Regions from separate parts of the Allobosea sp. P1_B10 genome, predicted to be linked through region 1. Evidence: predicted binding sites of a transcription regulator. Region 1 holds the regulator's gene; the other holds the start of a gene.

Evidence for each region. Region 1 encodes PhoB, which activates phosphate uptake and scavenging genes when phosphate is short. Its sites were predicted from a motif close to TGTCATNNANCTGTCAT; they were not measured.
Region 2: a site for PhoB is predicted at 5,990-6,006, ahead of AC1D2L_RS21515 (PhoX family protein). Genes of this name have one in related genera too.

The regions. Positions count from the first base shown of each region.
Region 1 is NZ_JBFTZP010000003.1:29,193-44,523, forward strand. Features, by position in the region: gene AC1D2L_RS07645 (ABC transporter ATP-binding protein/permease) at 1-935, shown strand, start outside; gene AC1D2L_RS07650 (hypothetical protein) at 1,027-1,608, shown strand; gene AC1D2L_RS07655 (lysylphosphatidylglycerol synthase domain-containing protein) at 1,826-2,773, shown strand; gene ppk2 (polyphosphate kinase 2) at 2,798-3,715, opposite strand; gene AC1D2L_RS07665 (ATP-binding protein) at 3,862-5,004, shown strand; gene pstS (phosphate ABC transporter substrate-binding protein PstS) at 5,105-6,130, shown strand; gene pstC (phosphate ABC transporter permease subunit PstC) at 6,297-7,268, shown strand; gene pstA (phosphate ABC transporter permease PstA) at 7,282-8,172, shown strand; gene pstB (phosphate ABC transporter ATP-binding protein PstB) at 8,235-9,035, shown strand; gene phoU (phosphate signaling complex protein PhoU) at 9,087-9,806, shown strand; gene phoB (phosphate regulon transcriptional regulator PhoB) at 9,946-10,644, shown strand; gene thiE (thiamine phosphate synthase) at 10,837-11,469, opposite strand; gene thiM (hydroxyethylthiazole kinase) at 11,466-12,251, opposite strand; TPP riboswitch at 12,331-12,434, opposite strand; gene AC1D2L_RS07710 (hypothetical protein) at 12,521-12,721, opposite strand; gene AC1D2L_RS07715 (hypothetical protein) at 12,788-13,075, opposite strand; gene AC1D2L_RS07720 (OmpA family protein) at 13,227-14,690, opposite strand.
Region 2 is NZ_JBFTZP010000013.1:58,007-73,337, forward strand. Features, by position in the region: gene AC1D2L_RS21485 (peptidoglycan -binding protein) at 132-1,148, opposite strand; gene AC1D2L_RS21490 (flagellar motor protein MotA) at 1,208-2,224, opposite strand; gene AC1D2L_RS21495 (inositol monophosphatase family protein) at 2,310-3,098, opposite strand; gene AC1D2L_RS21500 (tetratricopeptide repeat protein) at 3,168-4,103, opposite strand; gene AC1D2L_RS21505 (thiamine phosphate synthase) at 4,100-4,753, opposite strand; gene AC1D2L_RS21510 (benzoate/H(+) symporter BenE family transporter) at 4,750-5,904, opposite strand; gene AC1D2L_RS21515 (PhoX family protein) at 6,070-8,091, shown strand; gene fba (class II fructose-bisphosphate aldolase) at 8,268-9,347, opposite strand; gene AC1D2L_RS21525 (phosphoglycerate kinase) at 10,176-11,369, opposite strand; gene AC1D2L_RS21530 (hypothetical protein) at 11,378-11,851, opposite strand; gene gap (type I glyceraldehyde-3-phosphate dehydrogenase) at 11,925-12,935, opposite strand; gene tkt (transketolase) at 13,033-15,030, opposite strand.

The sequences.
Region 1 (15,331 bases):
GCGCGCTCGTGCCGGTCGTGCCGCTGTTGCTCGCCGCGCCGAAATACCTGTCGGGGGAGATGTCGCTGGGCGGGGTGGTCCAGGTCGCGGCCGCCTTCGTCGCGGTCCAGAACGCCTTCAACTGGTTCCTCGACAACTTCATCCGCATCGCCGAGTGGCTCGCGGCCGCTCGGCGCGTCAATGAGCTTGCCGACGCCCTCGAGAGCATCGATGACAAGCCGTCCGGCGACCACCTTGCGCTACGGCCCAGTGCCGATGGCCTTCTGCGCCTCGACGACGTCACGCTGGTCGATCGCGATGGCCGCACCTTGGCGGCCGACATTGCGCTCAGCGTCCCGCGCTGCGGCTTTCTGCACGTCTCCGGCGAACTCGGTCTCGCCAAGCCGGCGCTGATCCAGGCCGTGGCCGGGCTCTGGCCCTGGGGCCGCGGCGAGGTCGCCTTGCCGCGCGGGGCGTTGGTGACGGTGGTGCCCCAGAAGCTGCATCTCAGCGAGGGCACGCTGCGGGCCGCGCTCGACACGACGACGCCCCGCACTGAGCCCGAGATCAAGGAGGCGCTGCGGCGTTACGGCCTGTCCAGCCTCGCGCCCCGGCTCGACGAGAGTCGCGACTGGGACAAGGAACTCGCCAGCGGCGACCGCCAGCGGCTCGCCTTCGCCCGCGCCGAGCTGGAACTGCCCGACGTCGTCCTGCTCGACGAGGCGACGAGCGCGCTGGAGACCGAGGTGGCGCTCGAACTGCTCGGGCAGCTGCGGGCGCAGCGGCCCGACGCGATCATCCTCGCCTTCGGGCACAGCGCCGGCTTCGCCGAGGCCGCGACGCACCGCATCCTGATGAAGCGGGCGGGCGGCGTCGTGCGGCTGGCCTATGCCGAGGGGCGGCGCCCGGAGCTGCATCTGGCGCGTGCCGAACCGGTCGAGCCCGGTCCGTCATGAGCGGAGCGTTCTGACCCGGTGCCGCCACCCTGACCATGCCCACCACAGCCGCGCCGGGAAGCGCCGGCATCACCCTGACGGAGCCAAGACCATGACCGCTACCGCCGCGACCATGAATATCTGGGATGCCTATTGGGGCCTGCGCGTCGAGCAGTGCCCCTGTGACGTGCACCTCGTCGAATGGCTCGAGGAGCAGGGGCTGACCGGCAAGCGCATCTACCATTTCGGCACGGGCGGGCATCATTACGTCGGCATCCGCTGCGCCGAGCCCGCGCTCGCCTGCACCGTGCTGGGGATCACCGCCTCACCGCAGGAATACGACGCGTTCGTGAAGCTCGCGACCGCAAATCCGACCATCACCAAGTCCTATTCGGCCTATTTCGGCGACATCTACACCAGCAATGCCAGGCTCCTGCCGCGCTTCGATATCGTCACGCTGTTCCATACCGGCGAGTTCAGATCGGAGGCGAACGACGCCTATGGCGCGCTGACCGACCGCGAGGTCATCGATCTCTTCACCGCCCAGACCGATATCGGCGGATATATCCTGTTCTACACCGGCTCCTATGCCTACGACATCGCCGAGCGGAACATCGCGGCATGGATCAAGACCGCGCCGGTCGAAGAAGTCGCAGGCTTCAAGACCTTGCGGATATTCAGGAAAACTGCCTGAGCCGCGGCTGGCGCAGGGGCGGATCGCGCCCGGTGGGAGCCGTTTGCGCTTGTGCAACGGCGACGAGGCGCTATCTGTCGGGGCAAGGGTCGCCTCCAGCGGCCTGCCCTCCCGCCTAGGGGATTTCGCGCTCAGGCGTGGTCCCGATCAGCCTTCGAGCGAGTTTGTCCGGATGTCGTTCGGCCCGCATGAGCCAGGTACCTCACTGCGTCCGGGCATGCCCCTGCGCCGCCGCAGCCGCTGGTGGTGGCTCGGGCCGCTGGCGAGCGGACTGATCTTCTGCGCCTCGCTGGTCGTGCTCTGGTTCATCGTCAGGGAAATCCAGCCCGGCGAGTTGGCAGGCGCCTTCGCCAATGCAAGCCAGCGTCAGCTCGGCCTTGCGGTCGGCTTCACTGCGCTGAGCTATCTCCTACTGACCGGCTATGACGCCCTCGCGCTCAAGCGTCTGGGGCTCTCGATCGCCTATCGCACAACAGCGCTGGCGTCCTTCACCAGCTATTCCGTCTCCTTCACGCTGGGCTTCCCGATCGTGACCGGCGGTACGGTGCGCTACTGGATTTACTCGCCCAAGGGCGTGCGTGCCTCGGAGGTCGCGAGCCTTACCGTCATCGCGGGGCTGACCTTCTGGCTTGGCCTGGGCGCGATCCTGTGCGCCTGCCTGATCTATGCCGCGGATTCGGTGGCCGTGCTGGCGCGGACCTCGCCGCTGGTCATGCAGGGGGCAGGCGCAGCCGTCGCGCTCGGCACGCTGGGCTATCTCGCCTGGATCGCCAGTGGCGAGCGTACCATCCGCGTCAAGGGCTGGAACCTGCCTTTGCCGGGCCTCGGCATCACGCTAGGCCAGATGTTCCTGGGCGCCTGCGAGGTCTGTGCGGCGGCGGCCGTGCTGTTCGTGCTGCTGCCGGGCGGCCACAACATCGACTATCCCAGCTTCCTCGCCGTCTACGTCTTCGCCGTGCTGATCGGCATCGCCAGCCATGCGCCCGGTGGCCTCGGCGTCTTCGAGGCGACCATGCTGATCGCGCTCAGCCGCCTGCCCTATGAAGGCGTGCTCGGCGCGCTGCTGCTGTTTCGCATCATCTACTACCTGCTGCCCTTCATCCTGGCGCTGGTCATGCTGGCGCTGAACGAGATGTTCCGCCGGATCAAGCGGCGCGAGCGCTAGGCGGCCGGGCCGTGGGCGCGCGGCTCAACGCTCGCCGCCCTTGGCGAGATAAGTATCCGCCGCCAGCACGATCTCGTCGTCGATCTCGCCGATCGCCTCCTCGTCCTTGTCCTTGTAGGGGATCGCGTTCAGCACATGGCGGATCGTGTTGAGGCGGGTCCGGAACTTGTCGTTGGCGCGCACCACGCACCACGGCGCCCAGGCGGTCGATGTGCGCGACAGCATCCGCTCGAAGGCATCGGAGTAAGCGTCGAAACGGGGCAGCGCCTCGAAGTCGATCGGCGACAGCTTCCAGCGCTTCAGCGGGTCGTGCCAGCGCGCATGCAGCCGGGTGATCTGCATCTCGCGCCCGATGGTGAGGAAGAACTTGATCAGCCGGACGCCGTCGCGCGTGAACATGCCCTCGAACTGCGGCGCCTCGCTCAGGAAGTCGTCGGCCTGCTCGGGCGTGCTGAAGCCCATCACCCGTTCGACGCCGGCCCGGTTGTACCAGGACCTGTCGAACAGCACGATTTCTCCGGCCGTCGGCATTTCGGCGGTGTAGCGCTGGAAATACCATTGCCCCTTCTCGGTATCGGACGGCTTGGACAGCGCCACGATCCGGACCTGCCGTGGATTGAGATGCTGCGAGAACCGTGCGATGGCGCCGCCCTTGCCGGCGCCGTCCCGTCCCTCGAAGACGATGACGATGCGCTCGCCGGTCTCGCGCGCCCAGCTCATCAGCTTCAGGAGCTCGATCTGCAGAGGCAGGAGCGCCTTCTCGTAATGCTTGCGCTTCATGCGCTTGCCGTGCGGGTAGTCGCCGCTGCGAAACGCCGCCTCGACGATCTCCTTCGGCAGGGACGGGGCCTCGATGTCGAAAGCCGGCCCCTGATCGGTGGCGGAGGCGCCGCCGGGCCCCTTCGCCTTCGTCTTGCGGGTCGGTGTCTTGGTCTTGGCCATCTGGCAGCTCCCTTACGAAGCGACAGGCTAGAGCATGGCGCGGGAAAGGGGGAGCCTGCCATCCGGCCTGCGCCGGGCCCGCCATCCCCCGGGCCTCGTCGCGGGGGAATTGACGCGCGCCCGCGTTTTCGATCAGGAAGAAGCCGATGCGCCGGACCCTGTCGGGCATCCTGCGCCTCCCCGATCGCAGACAGCCGTCAGGCGATCACCTTCAAGGGCAACGCGTCGTGTTCACTGCCGCCGATCTGAAAGCTCCGGCGACGCTGGCCCTGATCGAGGCCACGGGCGCCGCCGTCGTCCTGCTCGACCCGCGAGGCCTGGCCCAGGCGACGAGCCCGGCCATGCGCGCGCTGATGCCCAGCCTCAGCCTGGGCCAGCCGCTCGCGCTCGTGATGCGCGACCCCGATCTGATCGACGCGATCGCGCAGGTCACGAACGGAGGAGGCCGGCAGGTCATCGAACTCGTCGAGCGAGTGCCCCTCGAGCGCACCTTCCGCATCCACATCGCCGCACTCGACGGCCCCGGCGGCCGGCACCCCGTGCTGCTGACCTTCGAGGATTTGAGCGAACAGCGCGTCACCGAGCGCATGCGCGTCGATTTCGTAGCCAATGCCAGCCACGAGCTGCGCACGCCGCTGGCCTCGCTGCTCGGCTTCGTCGAGACGCTGCAGGGTCCCGCCCGCAACGATGCCGGCGCCCGGGACCGCTTCCTCGCGATCATGCGCGAGCAGGGCCTGCGCATGGCGCGGCTGGTCGACGACCTGCTGTCGCTCTCGCGCATCGAGCTGCGCGCCCATCTCGCGCCGGAGACACCCGTCGATCTTGCCGGAATTTCGCGCGAGATCGTGGATTCGCTCACCCTGATGGCACGCGAGCGCAATGTCACATTGCGCCTGTCGATGCCCGACCAGCCGGTCATGGTCGCGGGAGACCGCGATGAGTTGCTGCGGCTGATGGAGAACCTCGTCGAGAACGCCATCAAATACGGCAAGCGCGGGGGCGAGGTCGCCATCGATGTCGTCGAGGGGCCGGTCGAGGTCAGCGTCAGCGTGCGCGACGATGGTCCCGGCATCGCGCCCGAGCACCTGCCGCGCCTGACCGAGCGCTTCTACCGCGTCGACACCGCCGCGAGCCGCGAAGCCGGGGGCACGGGGCTGGGCCTCGCCATCGTCAAGCACATCGTGCTGCGCCATCGCGGCCGCCTGGCGATCGAGAGCGCGCAGGGGGCGGGTGCGACCCTCCGCGCGGTATTCCCGCGCCAGGGCAGCGCGCCGCGGGCCCAGGCCTGAGCCCTTTGTGACAGCGATAATGACGATCTGTCATGTAGGTGTCATACAGAAGGTGTTCTGACAGGCTCGCTAAGACGTGCGACCCAGAGAGGACATCTCAATGCGCAAAATTCTCATTCTCGCGGCCGCGACGCTCGGTCTGTCCGGCGTGGCTGTGGCCGCCGACATCACCGGCGCTGGCGCGACCTTCCCCTTCCCGATTTATTCGAAGTGGGCCGAGGCCTACAAGAAGGAGACCAATATCGGTCTCAACTATCAGTCGATCGGCTCCGGTGGCGGCATCCGCCAGATCAAGGCCAAGACGGTCGCCTTCGGCGCCACCGACGCGCCTCTCAAGGGCGATGACCTCGAGAAGTCCGGCCTGATCCAGTTCCCGACCGTGATGGGCGGCGTCGTCCCCGCCGTGAACATTGCCGGCGTCGAGCCCGGCAAGCTCAAGCTCACGGGCCCGATCGTCGCCGAGATCTATCTCGGCACGATCAAGAAGTGGAACGACCCGAAGATCACCGCGATCAATTCCGGCCTGACCCTGCCCGACGCCAACATCAACCCCGTCTACCGCTCGGACGGATCGGGCACGACCTTCGTGTTCACCGACTATCTCTCTCGCGTTTCGGCCGACTGGAAGTCCAAGGTCGGCGCCAACGCGTCGGTCCAGTGGGCTGTCGGCATCGGCGGCAAGGGCAATGAGGGCGTCTCGGCCTCGGTGAAGCAGGTCGCCAACTCGATCGGCTACGTCGAATCCGCCTATGCCAAGCAGAACAAGCTCTCGCATGCCCTGGTCCAGAACGCCGACGGCAACTTCCCGGCCCCCGACGACAAGTCGTTCCAGGCCGCCGCTGCCAACGCCAATTGGAACGAGGCTCCCGGCTTCGGCATCTCGCTGAACAACCAGAAGGGCGCGCAGGCCTGGCCGATCACCTCGGCCACCTTCCTCCTGGTCTATGCCAAGCCCGACAAGCCGGAAGAGACCCAGGCTGCCCTGAAGTTCATCGACTGGGCCTACAAGAACGGCGACAAGCTCGCCCTCGATCTCGATTACGTGCCGCTCCCGGGCGCCGTGAAGGACCAGGTCCGCAACGCCTGGAAGGGCGTCACCGACCCGACCGGCAAGCCGATCTTCTGAGGATTGACGTGCCAGGGCGAAGCGGGGACACCCGCTTCGCCGCCTACGCTCTCAGCCCTTACCTGATGAGCCGCGCCGCGGTGTTTCAGCACGAGGCCTGGAGGCGGTTTGCCTGATGGTTGATCTGCCTGCGCCTATCTAACCGACGAGACCGGAGTACCAGCGGATGACCGCCGTGACACAGATGATGACCGGATCACCCGCCCCGGCCGTGCGCAAAACGCCGAAGGGCACCTTCGACCTCGTCTTCCGCAATGCCAGCTTCCTGGCGGCGCTGCTCGTGCTCGTGCTGCTCGCCGGCATCATGCTCTCTATGGTGATCGGCGGCTGGCCGGCCTTCCGCGAATTCGGCCTCAGCTTCATCACTTCGAGCGTCTGGGACACCCAGAACGACCAGTACGGTGCCTGGCCCGCCATCGTCGGCACGCTCGCCACCGCGCTGATCGCGCTGGTCATCGGCGTCCCGCTCTCGCTGGGCATCGCCGTCTATCTCACGCAGCTCGCGCCGCCCTGGTTCAAGCAGCCGGTCTCGACCGCCATTGAGCTGCTCGCAGCCGTGCCGTCGATCATCTACGGCATGTGGGGGCTGTTCGTGTTCGTGCCGCTGTTTGCGGCCTATGTGCAGGTGCCGCTCTCGAACATCGTCGAGGGCATCCCGCTGGTCGGCACGGTGCTCTATGCGCGCTCGCCCTCGGGGCTCGGCATTCTCACGGCCGGCTTCATCCTCGCCTTCATGATCATCCCCTTCATCGCCTCGATCACCCGCGACATGCTTGAGCAGATCCCCTCCGTGCTGCGCGAGAGCGCCTATGGCATCGGCGCCACGACCTGGGAGGTCGTGCGCCATGTGCTCGTGCCGCAGGCCGGTGTCTCGATCATCGGCGCGATCATGCTGGGGCTGGGACGCGCGCTCGGTGAGACCATGGCCGTGACCTTCGTGGTCGGCAACGCCAACCGGCTCTCGGCCTCGATCATGGATCCAGGCTCGACCATCGCCTCGCGCATCGCCAACGAGTTCAACGAGGCGATGGGCCTGCAGCTCAACGCCCTGATCGCGCTCGGCTGCATCCTGTTCTTCGTCACCTTCGTCGTCCTCGTCATCGCGCGCATCCTCGTCTCGCGCGTCAAGGCCTATTGAGCGGAAGCCGATCATGAGCATGACGACACCCTCCACCGTCCGCGAATTGCCGCATGCCCCCTGGGGCCGCGTGCGCCAGTCGCGCCGCACCGCCGACCGCCTGATGAAGCTCACCGCCGCCGGCTTCACTTTCGTCGCGATCTTCGTCCTGTTCTGGATCCTCGGCATGCTGGTCGTGAAGGGCATCGGCGGTCTCTCCGCCGCGACCTTCACCCAGACCATGCCCGGGCCGGGCTCGGAAGGTGGCGGCCTCGCCAACGCCATCGTCGGCTCCGTCGTGCTGACCTTCCTCGGCATTGTCGTCGCGACCCCGATCGGGGTGCTCGCGGGCACCTATCTCGCCGAGTACGGCCGCGGCTCGAAGCTCGCCAACCTGATCCGCTTCGTCAACGACATCCTGCTGTCGGCGCCCTCGATCCTGATCGGCCTGTTCGTCTATGTCGTGCTGGTCGAGCCCTTCCGCGGCTATTCCGGCTGGGCCGGCGGCGTCGCGCTCGGCATCATCGCGATCCCCGTCATCGTGCGCACCACCGAGGACATGCTGCGTCTGGTCCCGGCGCCGCTGCGCGAGGCCGGTGCCGCGCTCGGCGCCCCACCCTCCGTCGTGATCACCTCGGTGACCTGGCGCGCCGCGAAATCGGGCATGGTCACCGGCATCCTGCTGGCGCTCGCCCGCATCGCCGGCGAGACCGCGCCCCTGCTCTTCACCGCGCTGAACAACAATTTCTGGTTCTCGCCCTCGCTGGTCGGCGGCGTCTCCAACCTGCCGGTGACGATCTACCAGTTCGCCTCGGCCCCTTACGAGAACTGGCAGCAGCTCGCCTGGGCGGGCTCGCTGATCATCACGGTCTCGATCCTCGTGCTCTCGCTCATCGCCCGCCGCATAGTGCGCGGCTCCAGATAAGCCGCCGCAAAACAACAGCCCGACGTCAGACCCCGTCGCGTCCGATCTGAAGGAACCTGTCGATGCTTTCGACCCTTGAACTCTCCCCGCAGACGCTCGATGCCGAAGCCCCGGTGCGGATCGCGGTCAAGAACCTCGATTTCTACTATGGCGAGCACAAGGCCCTGAAGGGCGTGAACCTCGATTTCCGCGACCGCCATGTCACGGCGCTGATCGGCCCCTCGGGCTGCGGCAAGTCGACCCTGCTGCGCATCTTCAACCGCATCTACTCGCTCTATCCCGAGCAGCGGGCCACCGGCGAGGTCATGCTCGACGGGCGCAACGTCATCTCCAACGATATCGACGTCAACGAGCTGCGCTCGCGCATCGGCATGGTCTTCCAGAAGCCGACGCCCTTCCCGATGTCGATCTACGACAACGTCGCCTTCGGCATCCGCCTCTACGAGAAGCCGCCGAAATCCGAGCTCGACGACCGCGTCGAGGGCGCCCTGCGTCGCGCCGCGCTCTGGGACGAGGTCAAGGACAAGCTCAAGGCCTCCGGCATGGGCCTGTCGGGCGGACAGCAGCAGCGGCTGTGCATTGCGCGCACCATCGCGCAGCGCCCCGAGGTCATCCTGTTCGACGAGCCGACCTCGGCGCTGGACCCGATCTCGACCGGCAAGATCGAGGACCTGCTGGAGCAGTTGAAGACCGACTTCACGATCGTCATCGTGACCCACAACATGCAGCAGGCGGCTCGTATCTCGCAGTACACCGCCTTCATGTATCTCGGCGAGGTCATCGAGTTCGCGCCGACCAACACCATCTTCATGAACCCGCATAAGAGGCAGACGCAGGACTACGTGACCGGCCGCTTCGGCTGAAGCGTTCCAGACGATCCGCTCTCCAGCCCGCGCCGCCAAGGGAATAACGCCATGTCCGACCACATCGTCCGCTCCTATGACGCCGAACTGGAATCGCTGCGCCGCAGCCTTGCCGAGATGGGCGGCATGTCCGAGCGCATGCTCGGCGATTCCACCGTCGCGCTGGTGCGTCGCGACACCACCCTGGCGCAGAAGGTGATCGCCGCCGACCAGCGGCTCGACAACCTGCAGCGCGATGTCGAGGAGCGGGCGGTGCTGACCATCGCGCGCCGCCAGCCGCTCGCCAACGACCTGCGCGAGCTGATCTCGGCGATCCGCATCGCCTCGGACATCGAGCGCGTCGGCGATCTCGCCAAGAACATCGCTAAGCGCGCGGTCGCTATCTCCGGCCAGTTCCAGCCGCCGCATCGCGCCGTGGTCGGCCTCGAGCATATGAGCCGCCTGGTGCAGGCCCAGCTCAAGGACGTTCTCGACGCCTATGCCGCCGGCAATGAGCAGAAGGCGCTGGAGGTCTGGCACCGTGATGGCGAGATCGATGCGCTCTACACCTCGCTCTTCCGCGAGCTGCTGACCTATATGATGGAAGATCCGCGCAACATCACCTTCTGCACGCATCTCCTGTTCTGCGCCAAGAACGTCGAGCGTATCGGCGACCACACCACCAACATCGCCGAGACCATCCACTATCTGGTTACCGGCGAGTCGCTCGATCTCAATCGCCCGAAGATCGACACCACAGACATCAGCGTCGAGGCCGTCACGGGGCGGTGATACGTACGGCCAATGCGGACGCGTCATTCTCGGGCGAAGCGAAGCGCAGACCCGAGAATCTCATGACAGAATTGCATTGGTCCAGAGATGGTCGGGTCAAGCCCGACCATGACGTCAAGTCTTCAAACGGAAACGCGCCATGCCCGCACGCATCCTGATCGTCGAGGACGAGGAGCCGTTGACGCTCCTGCTGCGCTACAACCTGGAGGCCGAAGGCTTTGAGGTCGACAGCGTCGCGCGCGGCGACGACGCCGAACTGCACCTTCGCGACCACACGCCCGACCTCGTCCTGCTCGACTGGATGCTGCCGGGGCTGTCTGGAATCGAACTTTGCCGGCGCCTGCGGACCCGCCGCGACACAGAGCGCGTACCGATCATCATGCTGACCGCACGCGGCGAGGAGACCGAGCGCGTGCGCGGCCTGGCGACCGGCGCCGACGACTATGTCGTCAAGCCGTTCTCTCTGCCGGAACTGATCGCGCGCATCCAGGCGCTGCTGCGCCGGGCCAAGCCCGGCCATGTCGCAGGGCTGCTGACGGCGGGCGATCTCGAACTCGACCGCACCACCCGCCGCGTCCGCCGCGCCGGTACAGAGCTGCATCTGGGCCCGACTGAGTTCCGGCTGCTTGAATTCCTGATGCAGGCTCCCGGCCGCGTCTATTCGCGCGCCCAGCTGCTCGACGCCGTCTGGGGCCGCGACGTCTATATCGACGAGCGCACGGTCGACGTGCATGTCGGGCGCCTGCGCAAGGCGATCACGCCGGGCGACGCCAAGGACCCGCTGCGCACGGTGCGGGGCTCAGGCTACGCCTTCGACGAGACGTTTGCGCGCAGCTGAGGGCACAGCCTCCGTCGTCATTCCGGGGTGCCCCACAGGGGCGAGCCCGGAACCCGTGACGACGGTCAAAACTCTGTCTGATCGGCTGAGTCGTCATTGCGAGCGCAGCGAAGCAATCCAGTCTTTGTAGAGCGCTACGCCCTGCTGGATTGCTTCGTCGCTGCGCTCCTCGCAATGACGGTGGTGCGTCGCTCAGAGAGCCGCGCGCAGCCGGCGCGTATCGCCCTCGACATCATCGCCGCCGAACACCGCGCCGATCACGGCGATGCCGTCTGCTCCCGCTGCCATCACACTCGCCGCATTCTGCGCCGTGATGCCCGCGATCGCGCCGATTGGCAGCGCGCCCAGCACCGTGCGGGCCTGTTCGCGCAGCGCGGCATAGCCATCGAGCCCGAGCGGTGCGTCGGCATTGTCCTTGTGGACCGTCGCGAAGATTCCGCCGATGCAGGCATAGTCGATCCGCGCCGAGCCGCGATAGGGCAACTCGCTGGCGTTTTTCAGCGTGGCACCGATGATCGCGCTTTCGCCGAGCAGGCGGCGCGCATCGGCAAGCTCCATGTCGTCGGCTCCGACATGGACGCCGTCCGCGCCTGAGGCCAGCGCGACGTCGATGCGGTCATTGATCAATAGCGGCACGCCTGTGCCAGCCAGCGCCGCCTTGATGGCTCGCGCCTCGCGGACCATCTCGCGGGTCGAGGCGTCCTTGGCGCGGTACTGGATCAGCGTGGCCCCGCCACGAGCCGCAGCGGCGGAGAGTTCTGCCAGCGACCGACCCCTCCCGATCTGCGGATCGACGATGCCGTAAAGCAGGATATCGACGCTCACTGTTGTTCTCCCATGCCCGCACGCAGCGTCGCTTCATCGATGGCGGCCAGCGCGTCGATCAGCTCGACGCCAAAACTGCCGGGGCCCCTGGAGCGCTGGGCTGCGATCTCGCCGGCGATACCATAAGCGATCAGCGCCGCCGCCGCCGCGCGGGCAAAATCGCTCTCGACGGCGCAGCAGGCTGCGATCAGGGCGCCGGCCGCGCAGCCGACCCCGGTCACTTTGGTCATCAGCGGGTGGCCATGCGCGACGCGATACTGGCCCGACGCGCCCTCGATCAGGTCGACCCTGCCGGTGGTGACGCAGGTCAGGTTGCGCTCGCGGGCATCGTCGAGCGCCGAGCCGAGCGCCGCCATTTCGGTGGCGTTGCCACGGACCACGACATCACGAAGCTTCAGGACCTCGCGCGAAACATGCTGGCGCAGCGGCGACAGCTCGACGAAGACGGGATCGAACACCAGCGGCTTGCCGTGATCGCGCGCCGCCTCTAGCAGCTTGGGAATAGCGAGTTCGCTCTCGGCATTGATCGTGCCGATATTGATCAGGATCGCGCCGGCGCCGCGCGCCATCGCCGCGACCTCGTCGACATGGATCGCCATGGATGGGATCGCGCCGAAGGCGAGCAGCATGTTGGCGGTGATGTTCTGGGCGACCGTATTGGTCAGGCATTGCACGCGCGGGCGCTGCGACGCGACGCGGGCGAGAATGGCGGCAGCGCCGGCGGCATCGATATGCTGTGCCGTCATCTGGCCTGGCCGGTCTGTGGTGGTGGGGACGTTCATCTGGATCTCCTCCTTGGTCCAAGGTTCAGGAGATCCGGGTTGGTTGAGCGGGTTAGTCGCTGTTAAGCGGCCACGCCAAAGGTAAGCCGCGTTCCAGTCCCTCCGCCGGTATGACCCGGATCAGGTTCGACGGGTTTGGCCCTGCGACCATCTCAGCTCTTGCGAGCACCCCTCGGAACGACGGAGAAACTAGGCGCGAAGTCGCGCGGGTGCAACCGGCGGATGCTGCAGGATCGATCGCCGGCCCGCAAGCCGGGCATGCCGCAGGCTCACGCCGAGATGTCGACGGCGCCGCCCTGGCCAGCCGGGAGCGTTGCCTTCTGCTGGGCCACGCTCTGCTCGAGCAATTCGAGCACCGCCTGGTCGCTGGCGGCCTGCTGGCGCAGCATTTCGGTCTGCAGGGCTTGCTGTGTCGCAGCTGCACGCGTCGCCATGGCGCTTTGCGCGATGGCGAGGGATGAATCGCTCATGGTCAGGCTCTCCTGCCCGGCAGGCTAGGAGGGACATCTTTCGCAATCGTAAATCGAAACGCTCGGTTAGGGCGCGATGATCGAGGGCACGCCGCGTGGCATCGGCGGGTCACGCTCGATCTGCGACGGGTTGCTGGCCTGTCGCACATTGCGTGGCCGCGCCGGCGGCGAAGGCTGGGCCGTATCGCCCAAGGCGCGTTCGCGTTCTGCGACCGTGCCGGGACTGGGAGCAAGCGGAATGCCCGGGGCGCGTTGCCGTTGCAGGCTGGTTCCCGGGTCGGCCTGGGCAATGCGGGTTTGCTCCAGCGCGACAGCGCCGCCGGCACTGAGGCCAAGCAGGAGTGAACCGATCAAGAACCTCTTATGCATGCGCATGACCTCGGCTCCTTTCACAGGGCTCCGGCGCGGTACCGGGGCGCTAGGATATCAACCGGGATATACCGCTGCGGTTCCCTGAGAGGGCAAAGCCGAAGGGAGCGGCCAAAGCGGCCGCTCCCCAAGGTTCTCAGCGGCTCTGGCCGGTGAGCAGTGGCGTGATACGCCGCAGTGTGACGCGGCGGTTTTCGCGGGCGGCGTCCTGCGTCGCCAGCTTGAGGTATTGCTCGCCATAGCCCTGTGTCGTCAGGTTCTCGGGCGGCACGCCGAAGTCACGCGTCATGATCTCGGCCACGGCCTGCGCGCGACGGTCCGACAGCGACAGGTTGTCGATGTCGCTGCCGACCGCATCCGTGTGGCCCTCGATCAGGAAGACCTCGTTGGGCGCGGCCTGCAGCGCCTGCCGGATCGATGCCGCGATCAGCGACAGCCGCTGTGCCTGGCCGTTGCCGACGACCCAGGACCCACTCTCGAAGGTGATGGTGTCGATATCGACGCTGCGCATGCGCGCACGCAGGTCAGGTGAGTATCGGACCTCGTCGAGCGTATAGCGCCGCGGGATCGCCGCGATCGGCGGCGCTGTGATGGTCTCGTAGAGCAGGCGCTCATCGGCGCGCTCAGCGTCGACGATATAGCGCTCGCGCGGCATCGGCAGCGGCGGGGGCGGCAACACCACGACCTCGTCCGAGAAGCGCTCGGGCCGGTCGCGACGCGTGTTGTCGATGATGACGAACTCCTCGCCGCCGCGCATCTGGCGGGTCCGCCGGATCAGGCGGCCATCCTCGTCGGTTATCGTGACGATGCGGGTGCCGTCGGGACGCTCGAACACCGAGCGCGTCTCGCCATTGCCGCGCTCGACGCGCTGGTCGATGCCGAGATCGCGGAACCGTTGCGTCTCGTCGCGCCGAATGATCGTGCGGTCGTCGTCGCGGATGATCGTGCGGCCGGGCTCGCGGATGATGGTGACGTCACCCTCTCGCCGTTCCTCGCGGCGGCCGCGCACATCCTCGAAGCGCTCCGCGCCCTGCGTCGCCATGATGCCGCCAATCGCGGCGGCGCCAAGACCGATCGCGGCCGCGCCGCCAAGCCCGATGCCGCCGCGGCGACCCTGCCGGTCGGGCGGGGGAACCTGGCCGGGGAGCGGGGGCTGGCCTGGAGCCATCTGCCCGGGCGCCGCCTGCCCAGGCGCCATTTGCCCAGGAGCCATCTGGCCAGGCGCCGCGACGGGCGGAACGGGGCGCGGCATGCCGGGCTGCACTCCGGGCTGGGCCTGCGGGGCTGGTGGTGGCGGCAGCGCCGAGGGCTGCCCGGGCACCGGGACAGGCCGGCCGGTGGCGCCATCGACCCCTGCCGCTCCGGGAGGAGGCGGGGGAGCGGGCGGCTGGCCGGGGAGCGGCTGCGGCCGCGCGCCGGTGGCATCGCTGCCGGGAGCCGTGATCGGCGGCACCGGACGCGGCATCGCCGGTGCTGCGCCGGGTTGACGCGGTGCGGGCGGGGCTGGCGGCAGCGCAGAGGGCTGGCCGGGAGCCGGAGTGGGCCGGGCCGCCGGAGGCTGGCCTGCCGGCGCGGAGATCGGCGGCACGGGACGCGGCATGGCCGGTTCTGCGCCGGGCTGGCGTTGAACCGGGGCCGGGCGTGTTGCGGGCGGCTGGCCGGGAGCGGCCTGGGGCGCGGGAGGGGCAGCGCGCGGCACGGCCGGAACGGCCGGCGTTACGGGAGCAACCGGCGCGGCTGGGGCCGGGGCTGGGGCAGCCGCGGGCGGCGACGCACGGCGCGGTTCCGCGCCAGGCGTGCGTGGCAGGCCTGGCCGCAGGCCAGGTTCGGCCCCTGCGGGCGGTGCGGGCGTCGGCCTTGGCGCGACCTGGGCGGGTGCCGGGGCGGGCGGGGCGGCAGCCGGCGGGCGCGGTGCGGCGGGAGGCGCTGCATTGGGAACCGCGGGAGCAACGGGGCGCTGTATCGCGGGCGGCTGGCCAACGGGCTGGCCCGGCGCTGCGCGCGGACCGGCAGGAGCGCCGGGGCCTGCGCCAGGGCCTGCGCCGGGGCCGGCAGGGCCTCCCGGAGCGCGGGGCGCGCCTTGAGGACGTTCGCGCCTGGGCTGTCCCGGCTGATCGTCGGGGGCAGGTGGGGCCTGGGCAATCTGGACGGCCACCGGTGCTGGCGGAGCGGCAAATCCGCCCTGCGCCAACGTGATGGCAGGCAGCATGGTGCCGATCAGGAGCCAGTTCTTGGTGCGTG
Region 2 (15,331 bases), on a different contig from region 1:
GCGACCGCAGGGAGACCTGGGATCCAGCCCTGAACCCTACTGGACACGGATCCGGGATTCCATCCCGGATCTCCGCTCCGATGCGTCCGGGCTGGCAGGGGTGGGCGTTCTGGGTCTGCCAAGCAACTCGCTTACCGCTCGGTGATCTTGAACTCGATCCGGCGGTTGCGGCGGAAGGCCTCGTCGGTGTTGGCGACGTCGAGCGGCTGGTATTCTCCGAAGCCGGTCGCGGCGATGCGGTCGCTGGGAAGGCCGCGCGTGATCAGGTATTCGACCACGGCGATGGCACGCGCCGATGAGAGATGCCAGTTCGAGGGGAACTGGGCCGAGCGGATCGGCCTGTTGTCCGTGTGGCCGTCGACCCGGAGGATCCATGGGATATCCGGCGGCATCTCGCGGCCGAGATCGACCAGGATGGTGGCGAGCTTGTCGAGCTCGCCGCGACCTTCCGGTTTCAGCACGGCCTGGCCGGCATCGAAGAAGACCTCCGACTGAAAGACGAAGCGGTCGCCGACGACGCGAATGTCGGGGCGCGTACCCAGCACCTGGCGCAGGCGTCCGAAGAAGTCCGAGCGATAGCGCGCCAGTTCCTGGACGCGCTGTGCCATCGCGACGTTCAGGCGCGAGCCGAGTTCCGAGATGCGGGCCTGGGAATCCTTGTCCTTGGCTTCAGACGCGTTCAGCGCCTCCTCCAGCGCCGCGAGTTGGCGGCGCATCGCGAGGATCTGCTGGTTGACCATCTCGACGGTCGCCTGGGCCCGCTCCGAGAGCTGCTTTTCGGCCTCAAGCGCCTTTTGGGTATCGGCGAGCTGGGCAGGGGCGTTGCTGGTCTGCGAGTCCAGCATGCCCTGGACACGGCTGCGCTCTCCCTGTTCGCGGGTGAGCGTCGATTGCAGCAGCGTCAGGCTTTCCTGGGCCTGCCGGTTGGACGAGCGCTCCAGTGCCAGCATGTCGGTGAGTTCGGAGATCTGGCGGTTGAGGCGCTCGAGCACGGTGTCCTTCCCGGTCAACTCCTGCGACAGGAAGAACTGCCCGAGCACGAAGACGGACAGCAGGAAGACGATGCCGATCAGCATGGTCGAAAGCGCATCGACGAAGCCGGGCCAGAAATTGACCTCGTAGCGGCGGTGGGAACGGGAAAGGGCCATGCTGGAGGCTCCTGGGGGTCAGCGCGCCGTGGCGCGCCGCTGCACTGCGAGGGTCGGTGTCAGGGCTCGCTGACGCTGTCGGCGGTGAGGCGGTCGATCAGGCGCTTGAGATCCTTTTCACGGGCCGCTTGTGCCTCGACCCAGTCGCGAATGAGCTGCTGCTCGGAGCGCATGTGCTGGACCAGGCCCTGGATGCCCTCCGCGAGGTTGGCCAGCGCCTGCGTCGCGGCGCGATTGTTGGCGCCGCCCTCGATCATGGCGCTGCTGAGCTTTTCGAAGCGCTCGTTCAGGGCAGTGTCCGCCAGGGGCTGATAGCCCTGCGCGACGCCGGACGCGCTCGCGGTGCGGGTCCCCAGCCAGCTTTCGATCTCGTTGCGGAAGCGGCGCTGCGCCTGTGCGACCTGCAGTTCGAGGAAGCCGAGGATCAGCGAGCCTGCAATGCCGAACAGCGAGGAGGAGAACGACAGGCCCATGCCGGCGAGCGGCGCGGCAAGGCCGGCCTTGAGCTCGTCGAACAGCACGCCGGCCTCCGCGCCGGTGCGCAGCGACTTGATGACGTTGCCGACCGAGGAGACGGTGTCGAGCAGGCCCCAGAAGGTGCCGAGCAGGCCGAGGAAAACCAGGAGACCGCCTAGGTAACGCAGCACTTCGCGGCCGTCGTCGAGCCTGACCGCAATCGATTCGAGCAGGGTCGCGGCCTGGGCGGGGGCAAGGCTGCGCCGGTCGAGCGCCGGCAGCACGCTGCCGAGCGGAGAGATGACCTGGCCGCGCCGTATTTCGGCCTGTGCGGGGTCGGCCGCCAGCCGCGTCGCGGCGCGGGCCTCGCTGTGGATGCGCCAGAGTTCGCGCAGCGCGATCAGGATGCCGACGAAGAGCGAGCCCAAAATCAGGCCGTTCAGGCCTGGATTGGTCATGAACGCGCCTCGGAGCCCACCCTGAAGGATGAAACCGAGGAAGCCGATCAGGGCGAGAAAGAGGATTGCGCGGATGACGTAGCGCAGCGGGCGCGAAAAGCGGGTTTCATCCCGCGGCGGTGCGGCCGGAATTCCCTCGGCCACCATCTCCTCATTCGCCATGCTTCGTCTTCCGTTAGCATCCTGCCGCACGGGGACTGTCGCCTCCCGTGCCGCAAGGATCAAGCGCGAATGAGGGGGAGTGGTGTCAGCCAGCAGTCTTGAGGGCCGCGCGCAGCGACTGCTCGCCGACCTCGTTGCCGCAGATGATGTCCTTGGCCATTGTCGGCTGCTTGCCGTCGAGCGTGCCGAAGGTGCCGCCGGCCTCGCGGATCATCACGGCGCCGGCCGCGAAATCCCAGGTGTTGAGGCCGCGCTCCCAATAGGCGTCCATGCGCCCGGCTGCGACATAGGCGATGTCGAGAGCCGCGGAGCCCATGCGGCGGACATTGGCGAAGCGGGTCATCACGGCGCCGAGCTCGTGCAGGAACAGCGGATGCCCGCCCTTCCCGATATGGGGAACGCCCATGCCGATCAGCATCTCGGCCGGCTCGCGACGGCCCGAGACGCGCATGCGGCGGTTGTTGACATAGGCGCCCTTGCCCTTCTCGGCGATGAACAGCTCGTCCTTGGCGGCATCGTAGACGACGCCGGCGATGAACTGGTTGTCGCGCTCCAGCGCTACCGAGATGTTCCAGTGCGGAATGCCGCGCAGGAAGTTGTGCGTGCCGTCGAGCGGGTCGATATGCCAGCGGTTGCTCTCGTCGGTGCCGGCGACGATGCCGCTCTCCTCCATCACGAAGCCGTAGCCGGGGCGGGCCCGCTCGAGCGAGGCGCGGAGGATTTCCTCGGCCTTCGTATCGGCCTTGGAGACGAAGTCGCCGGGGCCCTTGGCGAGCACCTGCAGATTTTCGATCTCGCCGAAATCGCGCTTGAGGGAACGCGACGCCTTCATCACGGCGTCCGTCATCACGGTCATCAGGGGGGAGCGGATCATGGATACCTCTGGCGCGGCTGCGCGGCGCGGCGTCGACCAGATGGCCGCACGATTATGGAATTGAACCTGTCACTTGCTCGTCTGGCCGGGCGTCGTCAAGGCCGCGCCTTCGATCCGGGTTGCGGCAAGCTGTGCCGCGCGGTTCTGCTGCTCGGGATTCAGGCGGTCGAAAAGCTGGTCGAGCATGGGGTCGTCGAGCCCCTGGGCGCGGGCGGCGAGATGCCAGGCCGCGGCCTCGATCGAGTCGGGGGGGATGCCACGGCCGCTCTGGTAGAGCCGGGCCAGCCGGTTCTGCGCGATCGGGTTGCCCTTGTTGGCCGCGCGCAGGAAAAGCTTCGCGGCTGCGACCTCGTCCTTGGCGACCCCGCTGCCATTGAACAGCATGATCGCATACTCGACCTCGCCGGCGACATGCCCGGTGGCGCTCGCCTTGGCCATCCATTGCGCGGCAACGGTTTCGCTCTCGGGCATGCCGCGGCCCTGCTTGGCGAGGATGCCGAGCGCGTGCAGGGCGTCACCGATATTGGCCGCCGCCGCGATCTGCAGGCTGGGTACGGCGCGGGCGCTGTCCTCGTCGCGCCCGGTGGCGAGCAGGGCGAGGGCGAGATTGTAGTTGGCCGCGGCATGGCCGGCGGCAGCGGCCTTCTGCATCAGCGCGCCACCACGCGCCGGATCGCGCTTGGGGTTGCGCTCGTCCAGCAGAGCGTTGGCGAGCGCATAGGTGGCGTTGACGTCGCCCCGCTCGGCCGCGCGCTCGAACCATTCGGTCGCGATGGCGGCGCTGGGTGGCACGCCGATGCCCTGGCGATAGATCTCGCCGATCAGGGTCATGCCGGCGGAGTCGGTGGTGTCGGCCTCGACGCGCTTCAGGGCCTCTTCGAGCGCGCGGCGGTAGTGGCCGGCCTGGTAGGCGCCATAGGCGAGGTCGGGCGCGGCAGCCTGCGCCGCGCCGGCTGCCGCAGACAGCAGGCTGGCGAGCAGGAGACCGCGGCGGGCCGATTTCATCGCGCCGATTTCCGCGCCGCGCGCGCGGCGATGGCGGCATTGGCCTGCTCGACCAGCGCGCGGATGTCGCTGCCTTCGTCGAAGGCCCAGGCGCCGAGTGCCAGGAATTCGGCGCCTGTCTCGACGAGGGCGGGTATCGATTCGGCGTCCGGCGCATAGGCGACGCAAGGTGTCTCGAAGATGTCGGCCCACCACGAGGCGCGCTCGATCACGGCGGGCAGCGGCGGCAGCGAGCCATCGGGACGCGGGTCCCCGAACATCACATAGTCGACGCCGGCTTCGCCTGCATCCATGGCGTCGTGGCGGGCGCGCAGGGCGCCGGCGCCCACGATGCGCTCGTCCTTCAGGCTGGAGCGCGCCTCGGCGATGGCCTCCGGGCCATCTGTCAGGTGGACGCCGTCGGCGCCGCCACGGCTCGCAACGAGCGCCGTGCCTTCGAGCACCAGCGCGACATTGTTGGCCTGGACGGGGCCCGCGAGGCGCTTGACGCGCTCGATCTTGCTGCGCTCGTCGCCCTCGGTCAGGCGCAGCAGCACGGCGGCGACATCGCCGCCGGCAAAGGCCTGCATGAGGCGGAAGGCCATGGCCTCGGCGTCCGCGACCGGCGGGGTGACGAGCATCAGGCGAGTGGGTGTGGGTGCGTTTGTCATCTTGCGCGCAAACGGCCCGCAGCGAGGTCCAATGTCAAGACTGCCAGCCCGGCGACGAGACTCCAGAAGGCCGAGCCCACGCCGAACAGTGTCAGGCTGGAGGCCGCGACACTGAAGGCGATGACGGCCGCGAAACGGTGCGTATCCGAGGACATCGCCTGCGCGAGCGCGCCGGTCAGCGAGCCGACGAGGCCAAGGCCGGCAACCGCGACGATCAGCGCCTTGGGCATGGCGACGACGAGCGCGAGCAGCAGCCCGGCGCAGCCCGCGACGGCGATCCACAGGAGACCGTACAGCACGCCGGCCTTCCAGCGCTGCCGCGGATCGGGATGGGTGTCGGCCCCGGTGCAGATCGAGGCTGATATCGCGGCCATGTTGACCATGTGGGCGCCGAATGGCGCCGTCAGGAAGGAGGTCAGGCCGGTGACGAACAACGCGGCCGATGTCGGTGGGTTGTCATAGCCCGAGGCGCGCAGCACGGCGAAGCCAGGCAGGTTCTGCGCTGCCATCGTGACGAGATAGAGCGGGATGCCGATGCCGACCATGGCGGCAATATCGAAGCGCGGCATGACGAATTCGAGGCCGGTCAGCGTCAAACCTCCGGCAGGCCAACTCGCAAGGCCGCCGGCGAAGCTGATCGCAATGCCTGCGGCCAGCGCGGCTATGACGCCGAGGAACGGGTTCAGCAGTCGGGCGACGAGGAAGACCAGCAGCAGCGGCAGGACAAGCGCCGGGTTCAGCTTCATCTCGTCGAAGACTGCGACGACGAAGCGGAAGATCACCCCCGCGAGCATCGCGGCTGCGATAGGCATCGGGATCTTCTCGATCAGCGCGCCCAGCGGCCGGAAGGCGGCCGTCAGCATCATCAGCGCCGCGGCGACCAGGAAGGCGCCGATGGCGGCGGCGAAGTCGATGCCGCTCGTCGCGGCGATCAGGGCTGCGCCCGGCGTCGACCAGGCGCAGATGATAGGCAGGCGATGGCGCCATGACAGCCAGAGGCTGGCCGTGCCCTTGGCGAGGGCGAGGCCCGCGATCCACGAGACCGTCTGGGCCGGCGTCGCGCCCACGGCCTGGGCGGCGGCGAGAACGACGGCGACGGAGGCCGCAAAGCCGACGAAGACGGCGACCAGCGCAGAAAAGACAATCGACATGGTGGCTCTTGTGGCGGGGCAGGACCACAGTTCAATCAGAAATCGGGAGCGCTCGGAAGGGCATGCCCGTCATGGCGCGCCTGCCTGTCACGGGACTGTCAACGCCGGCCCCTAGCTTTCGACTTCGTCCAATCGGAAGTTGATGCGGGCGCGGGAGCCAAGACCATGAGCGAAGACACGGCCTATGAATCGACTTTCGGTGCGAGCCTGCTCGAACATGAGGATGCTGCGCCGCAGAACCCGACGGACAACCCGACAATGGGCGAACTGATCTCGCAGCGCTTCTCGCGCCGGGGGCTGCTCAGGGGCGCGCTGGCGGTATCGGCGATCTCGGCGAGTGTCGGCTCGGTCGCGCTCGCGACTGCCGACGATGCAAGGGCGCAGGCGCCTGCCAAGGGATCGGACAAGGGATCGGCTTTCGCCTTCAAGGAGGTCGAGGTCGGGGTCGATGCCGATCACCACGTCGCCGAGGGCTACGATGCCGATGTGGTTCTGCGCTGGGGAGACCCGCTGACCCCCGACGCGCCCGAGTTCGATCCCGCGCGCCAGACGCCCGAGGCACAGGCGAAACAGTTCGGCTACAACAACGACTTCGTCGGCTATGTGCCGATGCCCGGCACGGCCGACCCGTCCGGCCATGGGCTGCTCTTCGTCAATCACGAATACACCAACCCGCATCTGATGTTCCCCGGCGTCGTGGAGATCAAGGACGGCAAGCCGGTGATGAAGAACGCCACGCCCGAGCGCTTCGCGATCGAGGCCATGGCGCATGGTGCGACCGTCGCCGAGATACGCAGGACCGACGGCAAATGGGCGCTGGTGCGCGAGTCCCGCTACAACCGGCGCATCACGGCTTCGACCGAGATGCAGCTTACCGGCCCCGTCGCAGGGCATGATCGCGTCAGGACAAGCGCGGACGCTACGGGACGCAAGGTGTTGGGGACGCTGAACAACTGCTCGGGCGCGCTGACGCCCTGGGGCACCTTTGTCTCCGGCGAGGAGAATTTCCACGGCTACTTCTCCGGCAAGCTGCCCGACGGCCATCGCGAGGAGGCTAACTACAAGCGGCTCGCCGTACCCTCGGCTCCCTATGGCTGGGGCCGCTTCGACAGCCGGTTCGATCTCGCCACGGAGCCCAACGAGGCCAACCGCTTCGGCTGGGTGGTCGAGGTCGATCCGTTCGATCCCAATTCGGTGCCGAAGAAGCGCACGGCGATGGGGCGCTTCAAGCATGAAGGCGCCGACAGCATCGTCTCCCGGGATGGCCGGGTGGTCGCCTATCTCGGCGACGATGAGCGCTTCGACTATGTCTATAAATTCGTGACGGCGGGCCGCTTCGACGCCGGCAACCGCGCCGCCAATCTCGATCTGTTCGACAGCGGCACGCTTCATGTCGCGCGGTTCTCGGCCGATGGCATTGTGGCGTGGCTGCCGCTCGTCTTCGGCGAGGGGCCGCTGACGGCCGCCAACGGCTTCCAGAGCCAGGCTGACGTGCTGATCGAGACGCGCCGGGCTGCGGACCTGCTGGGCGCGACCAAGATGGACCGCCCGGAGGACATCACGCCCAACGCGGTGACGGGCCGCGTCTATGTGATGCTGACCAACAATACGAGCCGCAAGGACGACCAGGTCGACGCCGCCAATCCGCGCGCCAAGAACGCCTTCGGCCATATCGTCGAGATCACCGAGGATGGCGGCGACTTCAGCGCCACCACGGGCCGATGGGAAATCCTGCTGAAATGCGGCGATCCGGCGGTCGCTGCGGTCGGCGCCACGTTCTCGACCGAGACATCCAAGAACGGCTGGTTCGGCATGCCCGACAACGCCGTCGTCGATTCCGCCGGGCGGCTCTGGGTCGCAACCGACGGCAACAGCCTGCCCGAGACCGGGCGCACCGACGGGCTCTGGGCGGTCGATACGGAAGGCGAGGCGCGGCGTACCTCGAAACTGTTCTACCGGGTGCCGCATGGCGCGGAACTCTGCGGGCCCTGCTTCACGCCAGACGACACGACCGCCTTCGTCGCCGTGCAGCACCCCGGCGATGACGGGCCGGACTGGCCGGCCTTCGGCCGCCGGTCCTATTACGAGGACCTCTCGACGCGCTGGCCCGATTTCAAGCCCGACATGCCGGTGCGGCCGTCCGTGGTGGCGATCACCAGGACAGGTGGCGGCAAGATCGGGGTGTGAGCCGGGCCGTCGGGGCCACATGGGTTCGAAACGCGAAACGCCCGGCAGCGATGCCGGGCGTTTTGCTGTCGTTACCTACACGTCATTGCGAGGAGCGCAGTGAGGAAGCAATCCAGCAGCGATCGTGCTTTACGACGCTGGATTGCTTCACTGCGCTCGCGATGACGGTTCGAGAATCAGGCTGCCTTGCCGCTGAAGGTCGGGTCGAGATCGCCCTTGGCGTAGCGCTTGGCCATTTCGGCGGTGGTCGCGACGCGCTTGATCTTGCTGGCCTGGCCGGCGGTGTTGAACTCTTCGAGCCGCTTCCTGCAGAGCGCGGTCATCGCCTCCATGGCGGGCTTCAGATATTTGCGCGGGTCGAACTCGCCGGGGTTTTCCGACAGGATCTTCCGGATCTGGCCGGTCATGGCCATGCGGTTGTCGGTGTCGATGTTGATCTTGCGGACGCCGTGCTTGATGCCTCGCTGGATCTCCTCGACCGGCACGCCCCAGGTCTGGGGCATCTTGCCGCCATACTGGTTGATGATGTCCTGCAGGTCCTGCGGCACGCTCGACGAGCCGTGCATGACGAGATGCATGTTCGGCAGTTTGGCGTGGATCTCCTCGATGACATGCATCGCCAGGATCGCGCCGTCGGGCTTGCGGGTGAACTTGTAGGCGCCGTGAGAGGTGCCCATGGCGATGGCGAGCGCATCGACCTTGGTCTCGGCAACAAACTTCACCGCCTCTTCCGGGTTGGTCAGGAGCTGGTCATGGGAGAGCTTGCCCTCGAAGCCGTGGCCGTCCTCCTTCTCGCCCTCGCCGGATTCCAGCGAGCCGAGAACGCCGAGCTCACCCTCGACCGAGATGCCGCCGAGATGGGCCATCTCCGTGACCTTGCGGGTGACGCCGACATTGTAGTCCCAGTCGCCCGGTGTCTTGCCGTCGGCATGAAGCGAGCCGTCCATCATAACCGAGGTAAAGCCGGCCTGGATCGCGGTCATGCAGGTCGCGGGCTCGTTGCCGTGGTCGAGATGCACGCAGACGGGGATGTGGGGATAGATCTCGGTGACCGCGTCCATCATGTGCTTGAGCATGATGTCGTTGGCGTAGGAGCGGGCGCCGCGCGAGGCCTGGATGATGACGGGGGCGTCGGTCGCGTCCGCCGCGGCCATGATGGCCAGGGCCTGCTCCATGTTGTTGATGTTGAAGGCGGGCACGCCGTAGTCGTTTTCGGCGGCGTGGTCGAGCAATTGGCGGAGCGTGATGCGGGCCATGTTCTTTTTCTCTCCGGTAGAAACCTGTCACGCTCCATTACCGCACGTTCATGACGCTCGCTAGCCACGGCCTGAGGGCTCGAAGCGTTGCAGCTCGAATCCGACTTAGATCCTTCGTCGATGATCACGATTTTCATGTTGCTCCCATTCGCTTGGCTGGGCATTCTCTCTGGGTTATTTTCCGGGGGGAATTATCGTGAATGTCGTGATTAAATTTTGTTGCGCTGCAGCTATCAGCGTTTTTATTCTGCCTGTTCCGACTGTTCTGGCTGAACCAGCAGGGCTGACGCGAGCCTGTGAGAAACTCTACGACAAATACTTTGCGTCAGATTCTCCGAAAGCATTTGCGAAAGGCAGGAGCAAGGGGTGTGGCTGGAAGGGGCCGGGGGGCAATATCTCGGTTGCCGAAGCCAGGAAAAGAGCAAACGCGTATTGCGTCGCGGATGGTGGCGACGGCTGTGTTGTCGTCGAGTCCGTCAGATAAGAAATCGTCTCGGATTCCGCGCCGGTGAGCCGGCTGAAGCGGCTTTCCAGAGCCGGCGCTCAGCGGATGTCCGTCCCTGAGCGTCGGTCGCGACCAAACTCGTCTGCTCGTGACGCCCGAACAGCAGGTTCCCTGCCGCCAGCGCGGCAGCTGTCGACGCGCGTTCAGCGGCAAGGGGCCGGGCAGATCGCTTGCGGACCGTGCCTGCCGCCGCTTCGGCTATCAATGGCCAATGACGGCGTCGCACTGAAGAGACACCGCTTCGGCGAAAGGCCTGGGCACGAGAAAGCGTCCCCAATAGTGGGGGTGCCGCCGCAAGCCACGAGAGCGGCGGCGGTCTTCCTTCACGCCTTCCTGAGCGCCTCGACGCCCGGCAGGGCCTTGCCTTCCATCCATTCGAGGAAGGCGCCGCCCGCGGTCGAGACATAGGTCAGCTGCTCGGCCACGCCGGCATGGTTCATCGCGGCGACGGTGTCGCCACCGCCTGCAACGGCCACCAGTTCGCCGGCCTGCACACGCTTGGCAGCCGCCTTTGCGACGGTGACGGTGGCGGTATCGAAGGGCGGTAGTTCGAACGCGCCGAAGGGTCCGTTCCAGACCAGCGTCTTGACGTGGGCGAGCTTGAGCACGACCTCGGCGACGCTGAGCGGGCCTGCGTCCAGGATCATCTCATCGGCGTCGACCTTGCCGACTGGCACGACGCGATGGCCGGGATGGGCCTTGAACTCGCGGGCGACCAGCGCGTCGACCGGCAGCATGATTTCGCAACCGGCGGCCTTGGCCTTCTCCTCGATCTCGCGTGCGGTGGCGACGAGGTCGTGCTCGCAGAGCGACTTGCCGACATTGACGCCGCGCGCCGCGAGGAAGGTGTTGGCCATGCCGCCGCCGATGGCGAGCACGTCGACCTTCCGCACGAGATTGCCGAGGAGTTCGAGCTTGGTGGAGACTTTTGCACCACCGACGATCGCCATCACGGGGCGGGCGGGATTGTCGAGACCGGCGCTCAGCGCCTCGAGCTCTGCCTGCATGGAGCGCCCGGCATAGGCCGGCAGCACATGGGCGAGACCCTCTGTCGAGGCATGGGCCCGGTGCGCGGCCGAGAAGGCGTCGTTGACGAAGAGGTCGCCATTGGCGGCGAGCGCCTTGACGAAGTCCGGGTCGTTCTTCTCGTCGCCGGCATGGAAGCGGGTGTTTTCGAGCAGCAGGACCTCGCCGTTCTTGGCGGCGGCCACAGCCTTGGCGACGTCCTCGCCGATGCAGTCATCGACGAAGATCACCGGCTTTTCGAGCGCATGGGAGAGCGCCACCGCGACCGGCTTCAGGCTGTCCTTGGCGTCGTGGCCCTTGGGCCGGCCGAAATGCGCCAGCAGGACCACCTTGCCGCCCTTGGCGGAGATTTCCCTGATGGTCGGCAGCACACGGTCGATGCGGGTGCTGTCTGTGACCTTTCCGTCCTCCATGGGAACGTTCAGGTCGACACGGACAAGCACGCGCTTGCCGGAGAGATCGGCGTCGTCGAGGGTCTTGAAGGCGGTCACGGGATCGGTCACGGCAGCAGCTTGGGCATGACGCCTGGAACGCCGAATTTCAGCACCAGGACGGTGAGGATAACGGTGAGAACGGCGGTCACGATCGCCGTGGTGAAGAGCGTCGCTGCGCGCGGCGTGGCGTCGACGCGGTCACGCATGGCGGCTATCTCGCCGCGGATAGAGGCAAAATCCATCGTCCCGGCGGCGGCATCGACCTTGTGGGCGCTGCGCTCGAGCGAGGCTTCGGCGCGGGTCAGGACGGCCTCGTAGCGGGCGAACTTCTCCTCGATGCGTGCGGCCTTCTCCTCGATGCGGGAGAGCTGGTCGAGCTGGCGCGGCTCGGTCATGGGGGTCGCCGGCGTCGTGGCGACGGGAACGCTCACGCTGGGGCTGGGAACGACCGACAGGGGAGATGGATTGGGCTGCGGCGCAATCACGATGCCTTCGTCCGGGATGGGCGAACCTGCGACTGTGGGCTCGATCTTGGCCATGCTCTGTCCGTTCCTGCGGTTGAGAAAAACAAGGCCACGACCTGAGACAGGAACGTGGCCTTGATAAGACGGCTCAGATGAGTTTCGCCATCGCGACGGCGGTGTCGCTCATGCGGTTCGAGAAGCCCCACTCATTGTCGTACCAGGACAGGATCGAGACGAACTTGTCGTCCATGACCTTGGTCTGGTCGAGCGCGAAGGTCGACGAGGCCGGGTCGTGGTTGAAGTCGATCGAGACGTTGGGCTGGTCGGTGACGGCCAGGATGCCCTTCAGCGGGCCGCGCTTGCTGGCCTTGATGATCGCGTCATTGATCTTCTCGACCGTGGTCTTGCGCTTGGCGATGAACTTGAAGTCGACGACCGAGACGTTCGGGGTCGGCACGCGCACTGAGGAGCCGTCGAGCCGGCCCTTGAGCTCGGGGATCACCAGGCCGATCGCCTTGGCGGCGCCCGTCGAGGTCGGGATCATCGAGAGCGCGGCGGCGCGGCCCCGATAGAGATCCTTGTGCATGGTGTCGAGCGTCGGCTGGTCGCCGGTATAGGCGTGGATCGTGGTCATGAAGCCCTTGTCGATGCCGACGGCGTCATGAAGCACGCGGACCACCGGAGCCAGGCAGTTGGTGGTGCAGGAGGCGTTCGAGACCACGAGATGCTCGCTCGTCAGCTCGTGGTGGTTGACGCCGAAGACTACGGTCAGGTCTGCACCCTCGCAGGGAGCCGAGACGAGCACGCGCTTGGCGCCGGCCGCAAGGTGTGCGGCGGCCTTGTCGCGGGTCGTGAAGATGCCGGTGCATTCGAACGCGATGTCGACGCCCAGCGCCTTGTGCGGCAGGTCCTTGGGATCGCGGATCGCGGTGACTTTGATCGGGCCGCGACCGACGTCGATGGTATCGCCGGAGACGGTCACGGTGCCGGGGAAGCGGCCGTGGACAGAGTCGAAGCGGAAGAGATGGGCATTGGTCTCGACGGGGCCGAGATCGTTGATTGCGACGACTTCGATATCCCGACGCTTCGACTCGATGATTGCACGCAAAACGTTGCGTCCGATACGGCCGAAGCCGTTGATCGCCACCTTGACCGTCATCTCAATCCTCTCCTTCGCCGGTTTCCGGCTCTTGTCGTCATGGATCAGGGGCAAATCGGCCAGAAGCAGGCCGATTGCAAGAGCTCGACCCTGAGTTTCAGACGTTATGCCGCTTCATCGCGGCTTCGACCAATGCGTCAGGCGTAATGCCGAAATGCTTGTAGACGTCCTTGTAGGGGCCGCTGGCGCCGAAGGAGTTCATGCCGACGAAACCGCCGTCATGGCCGATCACGGCATCCCAGCCGAAGCGCACCCCGGCCTCGATCGCGATCTTGATGGGCGCGGAGCCGATGATCGCGGCCTGGGTGGCCTCGTCCTGCTCCAGCAGCAGCTCGAGCGAGGGCACGGAGACGACACGGGCGCGCACGCCCTTCTCGGCCAGCAGCTTGCGGGCAGCGACTGCGATTTCCAGCTCCGAGCCGGAGGCGAACAGCGAGACCTGCGCCTTGCCGCCCTCTGCCGCGAGCAACTCGTAGCCGCCCTTAGCCGAGCGGTTGGTGGCGTTGGCATCGGTGCGCAGTTGCGGCAGGTTCTGCCGCGAGAGGGCGAGCACGGTCGGGCCGGTGGTGTGCTCGAGCGCATACTGCCAGGCTTCCGCCGTCTCGATGGCGTCGGCCGGGCGGAAGACGCGCATGTTGGGCATGGCGCGCAGCGAGGCGATCTGCTCGACGGGCTGGTGGGTCGGGCCGTCCTCGCCCAGGCCGATCGAGTCATGGGTCATGACATAGACCACCGGCAGCCCCATCAGGGCGGCGAGGCGCATCGACGGGCGGGCATAGTCGGCGAAGACGAGGAAGGTGCCGCCCGCCGTGCGGAAGCCGCCATGCAGGGTGATGCCGTTCATCGCGGCGGCCATGCCGTGCTCGCGGATGCCGTAGCGGACATAGCGGCCCTTGGGCGTCTTCAGGGTGAAGTCGACCGCGTGGCTGGTGCGGGTGTTGTTGGACGGGGTCAGGTCGGCCGAGCCGATGACCATTTCCGGCATCACGGGCACGATCACCTCGAGCGCGAGCTCGGAGGCCTTGCGGGTCGCGACGGTGACGGGATTCGCAATCAGCGCCTTCTTGTGCGCGACGATGACCTTCTCGAGCTTGGCGGGGACCTTGTGGGCCAGGCGGCGCTCGAAATCATTGCGCTTGCGCTCGGGCAGGACGCCGAAAATGCTGCGCCAGTTGGCATGGGCGTTGGCGCCGGCAGCGCCAAAGCCGCGCCAGGCCTTGAGCACATCGGCAGCGACCTCGAAGGGGCCGCCGGTGATGCCGAGCGCCTTCTTGGCGGCGGCGAGTTCCTCGGCGCCGAGCGGCTCGCCATGGGCCTTGGAGGTGCCGGCCTTCTTGGGCGCGCCGAAGCCGATCACGGTCTTGCAGGCGATCATGGTGGGCTTGGTCGACTTCTGGGCGCGACGGATCGCTGCCTCGATCGCCTCGGGATCATGGCCGTCGACGCGCTCCGAGCGCCAGCCGCAGGCCTTGAAGCGCGCGACCTGGTCGACATTGTCGGAGATCGAGAGCGGGCCGTCGATCGAGATGCCGTTGTCGTCCCACATCACGATCAGCTTGTTGAGCTTCTGGTGGCCGGCCAGCGCGATGGCCTCCTGGCTGATGCCCTCCATCAGGTCGCCGTCGGAGGCGAGCACATAGGTATGGTGGTCGACGACCTTCTTGCCGAACTCGGCGGCGAGCATGCGCTCGGCCATCGCCATGCCGACCGAGGTGGCCAGGCCCTGGCCGAGGGGACCGGTCGTGGTCTCGACTCCTGCGGTCATGAAGTTCTCGGGATGGCCCGGGGTCTTCGATTCCAGCTGGCGGAACTTCTTGAGGTCGTCGAGCTCCAGGCCGGGCGTGCCGGTGAGATAGAGCAGCGCGTAGAGCAGCATCGAGCCGTGGCCGGCCGAGAGCACGAAGCGGTCCCGGTCGGGCCAGCGCGGATCGGCGGCGTCATACTTCATGATGCGGGTGAACAGCACGGTCGCGACATCGGCCGCGCCCATGGGCAGGCCGGGGTGGCCGGACTTCGCCTGCTCGACGCCGTCCATGGCGAGGCCGCGAATGGCGTTGGCGAGCTTGTCGTGCTGCGTGCGGTCGATCGATGTCATGAGTATCTCTGGCTCCCGCCGGCAATGGGGACAAGGCCGCAACCGGCCCCTGCGCAGCGGCAGGACGGCGGCGGTCGATTGATCATGCTCTCGGCAATCTGACGTTCGCGGTCGGATTAGGCTGCGGGCGCGACCGGAGTCAATTCGATAGAGACGTCCTTGCCATAACGTCAGTGGACGGCAGGCCCCATCCATCGCCTGAGCAATCCCCAGCAAACCCTTGGGATCGGAAGCGTCGCGGCCTCCGGCGATTCACACTCGCGCTGCGATTTGCGCTAGTCTCTCGAATCGTAGAGCCGGC